DNA from 3 places in the Pseudomonas morbosilactucae genome. Region 2 is predicted to be linked to each of the others. Evidence: riboswitches for the same ligand, from Rfam matches in the RefSeq annotation. Region 2 holds a riboswitch; each other region holds the start of a gene.
What was found. A riboswitch is a leader RNA that binds a small molecule or an ion and turns the genes downstream of it on or off. The one in region 2 is predicted to bind cobalamin.
Positions count from the first base shown of each region.

Region 1: it holds a riboswitch for cobalamin, as region 2 does, so the genes downstream of both, M1B35_RS13320 (ABC transporter substrate-binding protein) here and M1B35_RS22460 (CbtB domain-containing protein) in region 2, are expected to answer to the same signal.
Region 3: it holds a riboswitch for cobalamin, as region 2 does, so the genes downstream of both, cobO (cob(I)yrinic acid a,c-diamide adenosyltransferase) here and M1B35_RS22460 (CbtB domain-containing protein) in region 2, are expected to answer to the same signal.

Region 1 is NZ_JALQCX010000022.1:37,943-41,209, forward strand. It holds gene M1B35_RS13310 (putative DNA modification/repair radical SAM protein) at 1-253, opposite strand, end outside; gene M1B35_RS13315 (acetyltransferase domain-containing protein) at 375-1,544, opposite strand; cobalamin riboswitch at 1,726-1,923, shown strand; gene M1B35_RS13320 (ABC transporter substrate-binding protein) at 2,075-3,091, shown strand; partial or broken gene M1B35_RS13325 (FecCD family ABC transporter permease) at 3,088-3,267, shown strand, end outside.
Region 2 is NZ_JALQCX010000043.1:11,902-15,168, forward strand. It holds gene cobM (precorrin-4 C(11)-methyltransferase) at 1-200, opposite strand, end outside; gene M1B35_RS22450 (cobalamin biosynthesis protein) at 282-695, opposite strand; gene M1B35_RS22455 (CbtA family protein) at 692-1,393, opposite strand; gene M1B35_RS22460 (CbtB domain-containing protein) at 1,405-1,593, opposite strand; cobalamin riboswitch at 1,693-1,913, opposite strand; cobalamin riboswitch at 2,053-2,263, shown strand; gene cobW (cobalamin biosynthesis protein CobW) at 2,360-3,267, shown strand, end outside.
Region 3 is NZ_JALQCX010000011.1:298,099-301,365, reverse strand. It holds gene M1B35_RS07990 (PQQ-dependent sugar dehydrogenase) at 1-786, opposite strand, end outside; gene M1B35_RS07985 (hypothetical protein) at 860-1,441, opposite strand; cobalamin riboswitch at 1,611-1,846, shown strand; gene cobO (cob(I)yrinic acid a,c-diamide adenosyltransferase) at 1,930-2,541, shown strand; gene M1B35_RS07975 (cobyrinic acid a,c-diamide synthase CobB) at 2,552-3,267, shown strand, end outside.

The sequences.
Region 1 (3,267 bases), on a different contig from region 2:
GCGCCCGGGGCACGTCGCTGGAACGACGGTTGACGCAGTATTGGCAGTCGTAGAGGCAGAAGTTGGTGAGCAGGATCTTCAGCAGTGAGACGCAACGACCGTCTGGCGTGTAGCTGTGGCAGATGCCCATGCCATTGGTCGAGCCCAGCCCGGACTGGCCGGCGGAGCTGCGTTTTGGCGCACCGCTGCTGGCGCAGGAGGCGTCGTATTTGGCCGCGTCGGCGAGGATGCTCAACTTGTCGATCAGCTGCATGACGATTCTCGGTACTGGGTTTATATACAGTAAAGAGTTGCACTGGTCCGTTCAAGCGAGCATTGCCTCGGTCGACAAAAAAAACCGCCCAGCACCCCAAAGGGCGATGGGCGGTCAGGGGCTACAGGTACTTCAACCAGGCGATGTCCCGGCGTCGTGCCTTCAACGCCGAGAACCAGCGCACCGGCGGGTACAGCGCCACCGCCAGCAAGGCCGACACCAGCCACACGGCCCAGATGCCGTCGAAGCCGAAGTACTGGCCCTGGTTCAGGCCGAACAGCGCCACGCTCAGCAAGTACAGGACCTTGAGCACATACAGGTGCAGCAGGTAGAAGAACATCGGTGCCGACCCGAACACCGTCAGCGGCCGCATCCAGGCACTGCCCTGGCGCCGCTCGAACCACAGCAACAGCAACAGGCCGACGCTCAGGGTCAGGGTGATGAACAGCAAGGACGGCGGGTACTTGGTGATGTTGAAGAAGCCCATCAGCGTCTGCATCGCGCTGTCCGCCTGGGCCATGGGCTTCTCGCCGTAGCCGTTGACCAGGCGCAGGGCGACAAAGCCCAGCAGGCCGGCCACACCGCACAGCCACAAACGCCGTTGACGCAGGGCCGCGTCCGCCCCGCGAGCAAACCACGGGCCCAGGGCATAACCCAGGCCGATCACGCCGATCCACGGCAGCACCGGGTAGGACGTGCGCAGGCGCAAGGTGTCGGAAAACTCGATCCAACCGCGGTCATGCAACACCGCCCACGGCACATGCAGGGCCGACTCCAGGGGAAAGTGCAGGCCGTCCAGCAGGTTGTGCCCGGCAATGATCCCCACACTCAGCACCAGCAACAGCGCCCGGGGCAGCCAGACCATGGCCGACAGGGCCAGCATGCTCAGACCGATGGCCCAGATCACTTGCAGGTAGATCACCGTGGGCGGTAGCTGGAAGGTCCAGGCAAAGTTCACCAACGTGATTTCCAGCAGCACCAGGAACAGGCCGCGCTTGAACAGAAAGGCGCAGACATCCGCCTTGCCCGCGTACTTCTCACCGAACAGATACGCCGACAGCCCCGTGAGCAAGACAAACACCGGCGCACACAGGTGGGCCAGGGTCCGGCTAAAAAACAGCGACGGCTCGGTGCTGGTGACATCCATGGGGTCGATCACCTGGCGATGCAGGAAAAAGGTTTCGCGGACATGGTCAAGCAGCATGAAAACGATCACCAGCCCGCGCAATGCATCAATGGAAAGCAGGCGGCCGGCAGCGGTGCCGGAGTGAGGGACAGCAGCGTGTGTCATGGGGGTTTCGCAACGCAGAGGGTGGATTAAGACGCCCCGCCGGAGCGGCCAGGGGCAAACGGCGGTTACTCTATAACATTTCAGTGGCAATTCGTAGCGATTCTCAACGCCTTTTACTCAGCCGTGCGGCAGCGCAGCCGCCGCTGGCCAAAAACAAGCGTGGTCTGACGTCTGCCTATCCTTTACCATGCTGCCCGCCGGTTTCCGCAAGGAAATAATAGGGAATCCGTCAGCCTCCAAGCGAGCGCTGAAACGGAACTGCCCCCGCAACTGTAGGCGCCGAGCCTGCTCCCGAAGCATGCCACTGGGTCACCCCGGGAAGGCTGGAGCCAGGTGATGACGCGCCAGTCAGGAGACCTGCCGGCCAGCGTCATCAACTAACCGGCGGGGTGTCCGGGAAGGACATCCGTCGGCCGGTCTGCAACGACTCGATCCGCTGTACCCGGGCTTTTTTTCGCCCGCGGCGTGGGATGTGTTTTCCAAACCTGTGCGCTCCGCCTGTGCACGCGTTCGAATGGAGATCGCCTTTCATGTCCCTGCCCCGCCTTGCCACCCTGCTGGCCGCTGCCGGCTTCAGCTCCCTGGCCCTCGCCGCCCCGGCGACCCAGTACCCCTTGACCGTGGAAAACTGCGGCGCCCGCCTGACCTTCAACCAGGCCCCGGCCCGCGCCGTGACCATCGGCCAGTCCGGCACCGAGATGCTCTACGCCTTGGGCTTGGGTTCGAAACTGGCCGGCACCTCCCTGTGGTTCAACGACGTGCTGCCCGAGTTCAAGGCGCAGAACGACGCCGTGGAGCGCCTGGCGGACAACGATCCGAGCTTCGAGTCGGTGATCGGCAAGCGCCCCGGCCTGGTGGCGGTGCAGTTCGAATGGATGGTCGGCGCCCAAGGCGTGGTCGGCACCCGGGAGCAGTTTGAAGAACTGAAGATCCCGGTGTACCTGATGCCGTCGGACTGCGAAGGCAAGGACAACCTCAGCGGCGCCGACGGCACGCGCCTGGAAACCTTCCGCATCGACAGCCTGTACAAGAGCATCGAGCAACTGGCGCAGATCTTCGACGTGCAAGCGCGCGGCGAACAACTGGTGGGGCAGCTCAAGGCCCGCCTCGCCGCCGCCGTGGCCAAAGCGGCACCGACTCAGGGCCAGGCGCCCTCCGCGGTGTTCTGGTTCTCCAGCGCCGACCTCGATATCGACCCCTACGTGGCCGGGCGCAAGGGCATTCCCGACTTCATGCTCAACACCCTGGGCATGCGCAATGTCATCGAATCCGACGAGGAATGGCCCACTGTCGGCTGGGAAACCATCGCCAAGGCCAACCCGACCTTCCTGATCATCGCCCGCATGGACCGCCGCCGCTTTCCGGCCGATGACTACCAGAAGAAGCTGCAATTCCTCAAGAACGACCCGGTGACCCGCAATATGGAGGCGGTCAAGCACGACCGCATTCTGATCATTGACGCCCATGCCATGCAGGCCAGCCTGCGCCTGTTCGACGGCATCGACGCCCTGGCCCAGGCCAGCCAGCGCCTCCAGTCGCAACCATGAGTGCCCTCGGCGTCGCCCGGGCATGCGCGCCGCTGCTCGGGCACGGCCTGTGGGTCAGCCTGGTGTTGCTGCTGGGAGTCCTGGCAGCGGTGAGCATCGGCGAAACCCACATCGACCTGCAGGTGGTGCTGCAGGTCCTGGCCAACAAACTCTGGGACGCCGGCCACGTGCTGGAC
Region 2 (3,267 bases):
TTCTTGATCAGTTCGATGATCTGTTCCAGGTGCAACTCGGCGCTATTGATCACCTGCTCGGCACGGTGGCCCTCAAGCACGGCGGTCGGCACCAGGGAGCCGGCGTAGATGATGACCGGGCACCGATGGATCAAACGCTGGCCTTTGACGGTGATCAGGTCCGGGTCGCCGGGGCCGGCGCCGATAAAGTAGACGGTCATGGCCTTCTCCTGTGAAAAATGGTCAACACGAGCCCGCAGATGAAGATCGCTCATGATCGGAAACGGGGATTGTCGGGGATTTTACGCGCAGCCGGCCAATGCCAGGGTGGCCTGGGCGTATTTTTGTCGCGAGATCAGCAGGGTGGCCGGTCCGTTGCTCAGTTGTTCAGCCAGGGCTAGGGCTGCACTTTCGGCCACGCCGTAACAGCCGGTGCGTTCGAAAGCGATCTGCGAGCGGTGGCTCAATTGCTGGGCGTAGCGGGCCAGCTCAGTGCTGCTGAAACAGGTCAGGGGCAGGTTCAGTTGTGCGGCCAATTCCAGCAGGCCGGGCTCCTCACGCTTCAAGTCGATGCTGGCCAGCGCCTTGACCTGCCGCAGGTCAAGGCGATGGGCTTGCAAGGCCTGGTCGAGCAGGGCGCGCAGCGTGCTTGCCGGGCAGCCTTTCTGGCAGCCCAGGCCGACCACCAGGGACGGCGCCGCGCGCAGGTCGATCATGCCGAGTATTGACCGTCACTCTTGCGTCGGAACAACCAGGCGCTGATCAGGCCCAGGGCCAGCCAGAACAGGGCATTGGTCAATTGCGAAGCGATCTTGAACTGGGCTTCCAGGGCTTGCGGTGCAAGCATCGAGTGCACTTCCGGCTGTGGCGCGCCAATCACATGGGGCACTGCCAGAATGGCCGCGCCCAGCACCTTCAGCAGCCAGTTCTGGGCGAACACCAGCAAGGCGATGCCCACGGCGGTGGACGCCGCAGTGCCGACCCACCAGATTTGCCGTTGTGCCAGATCGGCGGCGGCAGTGCCCGGCAGCTCCGGCGGCAGGCCCAGGGTCGGCGCCAGGCAGAAGGTGGCGTAGCCGGCCAGGCCCCACAGCAGGCCTTGGGAGGTGCGGTTCGGTGCACGCAGGGTGTACAGGCCGGCGAGCATCAGGGCGAAGCCCACGGCGACCACCAGGTTACCGCCGGTGGTGGACAGGACGCGTTGCCAGCCGTCTTCCGGCTCCCAGGCTTCGGCGTCGTGGCTGTGGGCGGCCATGGCGCCGTCGGCGTGCTCATGGACTTCGGCGGCAGGGGCGTTCTCGTAGGTTTCCGCCTGCAGAATCAGCGGGGCGACCCAGAAACTTTGCAGCAGGGTCAGCAGCAGGGCGGCCAGAAGCCCGCTGAAACCGGCGGTTTGGGCAATGCGCTTGATCATCGGGGCAGGTCTCAGTGGCAAGGGAACGCGGCGCTGTGACGGGTATCGTGAGCGGCGTTGTGCACCGCTTCGATGTGCGAGAAACCGGCGAAGTACACCAGGCAGGCGCCGAGGATCGACGCGCCGATGGCGGCGACCAAGCGTTGGCTCAGGGTGTGGGTGGTGCTGGCGGAATGGCTGGTGCTGCTGATGATCGACATGGCGCTTCCCTCTGGTCTGGCAGTGGGTGCAACGTGCGCAAGAAAACCCCGCGAGCAGGCCCGCAGGGTTTTAACAGCGCCCGCCCACCGCGGGTTTGTTATTTATGTGTGCAGCGGGCCGGTCTCCGGGCTCACGAGGGGTCGGGCTTGCGCCTGGCCGACAAGTGTCTCCTTCCCATGCCGTGGCACAGTGGATTTGACACTTCGCTCGCTTACCGTTGCGGGGGCAGCACCGGACTGGTCAAGGCTTTGAGTAAAGCACGTGATTCACCGGTTTCCCGTTTCACCCTGTGAAGGGCACCCGTAACAAGTTGTGTAGGAGAGCATGGGCGGGGAGTGGGCGTCAATTGGCAACCGTTCTCACTGGCACCGTGCAGCGCCCCAGGCACCCGCAATGGCCTGGGCCGGGGCTGTTGCCACTCTCGTCACATTGCGCATTGACCGGCCCCCGCGCTCTGCGTAGCCTTGCGCCTTCGAGGTTCTTCGGCATGCCGAAGCTAAGACGGGAACGCGGTCAATGCCGCGGCTGCCCCCGCAACTGTGAACGGTTCCGCTTCTGCACGGCCACTGCCCGCTGCCTCCCGGCATGCGTGCGGGAAGGCGCAGGGGCCGCCGGTCGAACGACCGGCACACCGTCAGCCAGGAGACCTGCCTCGACACAGATTCTCACTACAACCGGGCGGGGTGATCCGGTGGCGAAATCGTCCGCGCGCCAGGCGCTGCGGCCCTCGTCCCGTATGCCCGCCACCTTGCCAAAGGGCATCCGATGAAAACACTGGCCAAACTTCCCGTCACCATCGTCACCGGCTTTCTCGGCTCAGGTAAAACCACCTTGCTGCGGCACATGCTGGACAACGCCCAGGGCCGACGCATCGCGGTGATCGTCAACGAGTTCGGCGAGCTGGGCATCGACGGCGAAATCCTCAAACAGTGCTCCATCGGCTGCACCGAAGAAGAGGCTAATGGCCGTGTTTATGAACTGGCCAACGGCTGCCTGTGCTGCACCGTGCAGGAAGAGTTCTTCCCGGTGATGCGTGAGCTGGTGGCACGCCGTGGCGACCTCGACCACATCCTGATCGAAACCAGCGGCCTGGCCCTGCCCAAGCCTTTGGTGCAAGCCTTCCAGTGGCCGGAAATCCGCAGCGCCTGCACCGTCGATGCGGTGATTACCGTGGTCGACAGCCCGGCCGTGGCCGCCGGCACCTTCGCCGCGTTCCCGGACCAAGTGGACGCCCAGCGCAAGCTCGACCCCAACCTGGACCACGAATCGCCGTTGCACGAGCTGTTCGCCGACCAACTGTCCAGCGCCGACCTGGTGATCCTCAACAAGGCCGACCTGATCAGCCCTGAAGACCTGGCCAAAGTGCGCCTGGAAGTCGCTGAAGAACTGCCGCCGGCGGTGAAAGTCATCGAAGCCAGCAGTGGCCGCCTGCCCCTGGACGTGTTGCTGGGCCTGGGTGCCGGCTCCGAAGAACACATCGATAGCCGTCACAGCCACCACGATCACCACCACGACGGTGACGATCACGATGACCACGATCACGACGCCTTCGACTCCATCTCCATCGAACTGCCCCAGGCCGAAGAAAGCCTGCTGCTGGACGCCCTGACCCAACTGGTGGTCAAGCACGGCATCCTGCGGGTCAAGGGCTTTGCCGCCATCCCCAACAAGCC
Region 3 (3,267 bases), on a different contig from region 2:
GTTGGGATTGCGCAGGCCTGAGGCGAAGATCCGTTGCTGGCCGCTGGCGCGGTCCACTTCCCAGATGGCCGCGCGGCCCTGTTCCTGGTCCAAGCCGTTTTCGCCAACGTTGCTGTTGGAGCCCACCGTGACGTACAGCTTGCTCCCGTCTTTGCTGGCAATGACGTTTTTGGTCCAGTGGTGGTTCAACGTGCCGCCGGGCAAGTCGACGACCTTGGTCGGCGCGACGCTGATTTGGGTATCGCCCGTTCGGTAGGGAAAGCGCAGCAGTCGATCGGTGTCGGCCACATACAGGTCGTTGCCCACCAGGGTCATGCCAAATGGTGAGTTGAGCTGATCGATCAATACCGTACGGGTTTCCGCCACGCCGTCGTGATCCTGGTCGCGCAGCAGGGTGATGCGGTTGGCGCTGGGCACTGCGGCACCCGCGCGGCCCATGACCTTGCCCATGACCCAGCCGCGAATGCCCTTGCTGTCATCGGGTTTGGACGGCGCATTGGTTTCCGCCACCAGCACGTCACCGTTGGGCAGCACATAGAGCCAGCGCGGGTGGTCCAGGCCTTCGGCAAAGGCGGAGACCTGGGTGCCGGGCGCCGCGATCGGCTTGGCGCCCTGGGGCCAGCCGATCGCCGGGGCGATGTTCAATGTCGGGATCAGGGTTTTGTTCGGCTCGGGCAAGGTTGGCGTGGGGCCGGTACCGTCGCTGACCTGCAGGCGCGCTGTTTCGCCGCAGGCGGCCAGGCCTGTGGCGACAGCGATCAATAGAAAGGTGTTGGGCTTGAACATGCGGGTTTCCCTATGCGTACACGAGGGGGTGTCTAGTCATAGAGGAACAGCGCTTACCGATGGTTCAAACCGTTCAGCGGGCCTCTTTGAACAGTACGGCGATACCTGGGTGGTAGTTGCCGGCCTCGTTGCGCAGCTTGCGGTAGGCGTAAGGGAAGTACCAGGCAACGGCGCAACTGTGTTCCTTCTGCAGGTCGTCGACCATGTCCTGGAGTTCTTCCGGGGTGGCGCTGTGCTGGGCCTTTTGCGGGGCGACAAACAGGCAGCCAAGCCGCAGGTCGCTGGCGTAGCTGATGCTTTTTGCGGCGCTGGTGGCGTCCAGCAAGGCTTGGGTCAGGTTGAGGTTGTTGACCCGTGGCCAGCGCTGGGTGGCCTGGATGTAGACGCGCTCGTCCTGGCTGGCAATGTAGAGGTCGGCGCGGCTGTTGCGATCGCCGTCTTCCTGCTGTTTTTTGCTCTGGGTCTGTTCCAGGGTGACCATTTCCGCCATCCAGGCTGCGGCAGACAGCAGGCCCAGGTTGGCGTGTTCGTCGAACCAGTACGGTGTTTCGTTATCGCCGCGCACCGCGTTGTAGCGGTCAATGCAATCGAACCAGCGCTCCAGCAGGGGGCGCAGGAATTCCAGTCGTGGATTGCTGATGGTCATGCCTTGCATCGAACTCACCCTTATTGTTTGTGATTGGTCTGGGTTTTTTGCCGTTATGGCTATTTGATATCACTGCTTCCAGTGTGGCACAAGATTGGCGTCATTTTATTGATCTGTGGTGTTCTCCACGTGTCGCCGACGGCCGGCTTTAATTGACGCTCCACCCCCAACCCTCTAACCTTCGCGACTTGTTTCAGGTGCTCTGTGGCCCACGGTCGACAGAGTGAAACAGGGAAGCCGGTGAGTGCACGTTCCTCCAGTGGAACGGGCGACGATTCCGGCGCTGCCCCCGCAACGGTAAATGAGTCAAGACTGCGCCTGATGCCACTGTGTCGAGATCGATGCGGGAAGGCGCGCGGTCCGGCAGTGATGCCCCTCATGAGCCCGGAGACCGGCCTGATCCATCCAACGGCATCACGGTGGGCGATGCCAGGCTTGCGCCTTCTATACCCTTTTTTCCTGCCCCCCGTTATCCAGCCCCAACGGAGAGCTGCCCCATGACTGAATCCCCCGATCGTGACGAACGCCATGTGGCGCGGATGTTGCGCAAAAAAGCCGTGATCGACGAACGCATCGCCAACTCGCCCAACGAGTGCGGTTTGCTGCTGGTGTTGACCGGCAATGGCAAAGGCAAGAGCAGCTCGGCTTTCGGCATGCTCGCGCGTTCCATGGGCCACGGCATGCAATGCGGCGTGGTGCAGTTCATCAAAGGCCGCAACAGCACCGGCGAGGAGTTGTTCTTCCGGCGTTTTCCCGAGCAAGTGCGCTTCCATGTGATGGGCGAAGGCTTTACTTGGGAGACCCAGGATCGCCAGCGTGATATCGCTGCCGCCGAGGCCGCGTGGGCTGTGTCCCGCGAGTTGCTGCGCAACCCGGCCATCGGCCTGGTGGTGCTCGACGAATTGAACATCGCCCTCAAGCACGGTTACCTCGACCTGGATCAGGTGCTCAGCGACTTGCAGGCCCGTCCGCCCATGCAGCATGTAGTGGTAACCGGCCGTGGTGCCAAGCCGGAGATGATCGAACTGGCCGATACCGTCACCGAAATGGGCGTGGTCAAGCACGCCTTCCAGGCCGGCATCAAGGCGCAGAAAGGGGTTGAACTGTGAGCGTCCCAGCATGAGTGAAGTTCGTCATTGCCCGGCGGTGTTGATCGCCGCACCGGCCTCCGGCCAGGGCAAGACCACCGTGACCGCTGCCCTGGCGCGCTTGCACCGTAACCAAGGGCGCAAGGTGCGGGTGTTCAAGTGCGGCCCGGACTTTCTTGACCCGATGATCCTTGAGCGCGCCAGTGGCGCACCGGTTTATCAGCTGGACATGTGGATGGTCGGCGAGCAGGAGAGCCGGCGTCTGTTGTGGGACGCCGCGGGCGAGGCCGATCTGATCCTGATCGAAGGGGTCATGGGGCTGTTCGACGGTACGCCGTCCAGCGCCGATCTGGCCCGGCACTTTGGCGTGCCGGTGCTGGGGGTGATCGATGGCACGGCCATGGCCCAGACGTTCGGTGCCCTGGCGTTGGGGTTGGCCCGTTATCAGCCCGATTTGCCGTTTGCCGGAGTGCTGGCCAACCGGGTCGGCACCCTGCGTCACGCGCAGTTGCTCGAAGGCAGCTTGACCGAAGGGCTGCGTTGGTATGGCGCGTTGTCCCGGGAGATCGGGATCGAATTGCCGAGCCGGCATCTGGGCCTGGTGCAGGCCAGCGAGCTGAATGATCTGGACGTGCGTTTGGACGCCGCGGCGCAAGCCCTGGCCAGCAGTTGCGAAGTGGCCCTGCCGCCGGCCGTGGCCTTTGCCGCGCCCCAGGTGCAGCCAGCCGAGCCGTTGCTGGAGGGGGT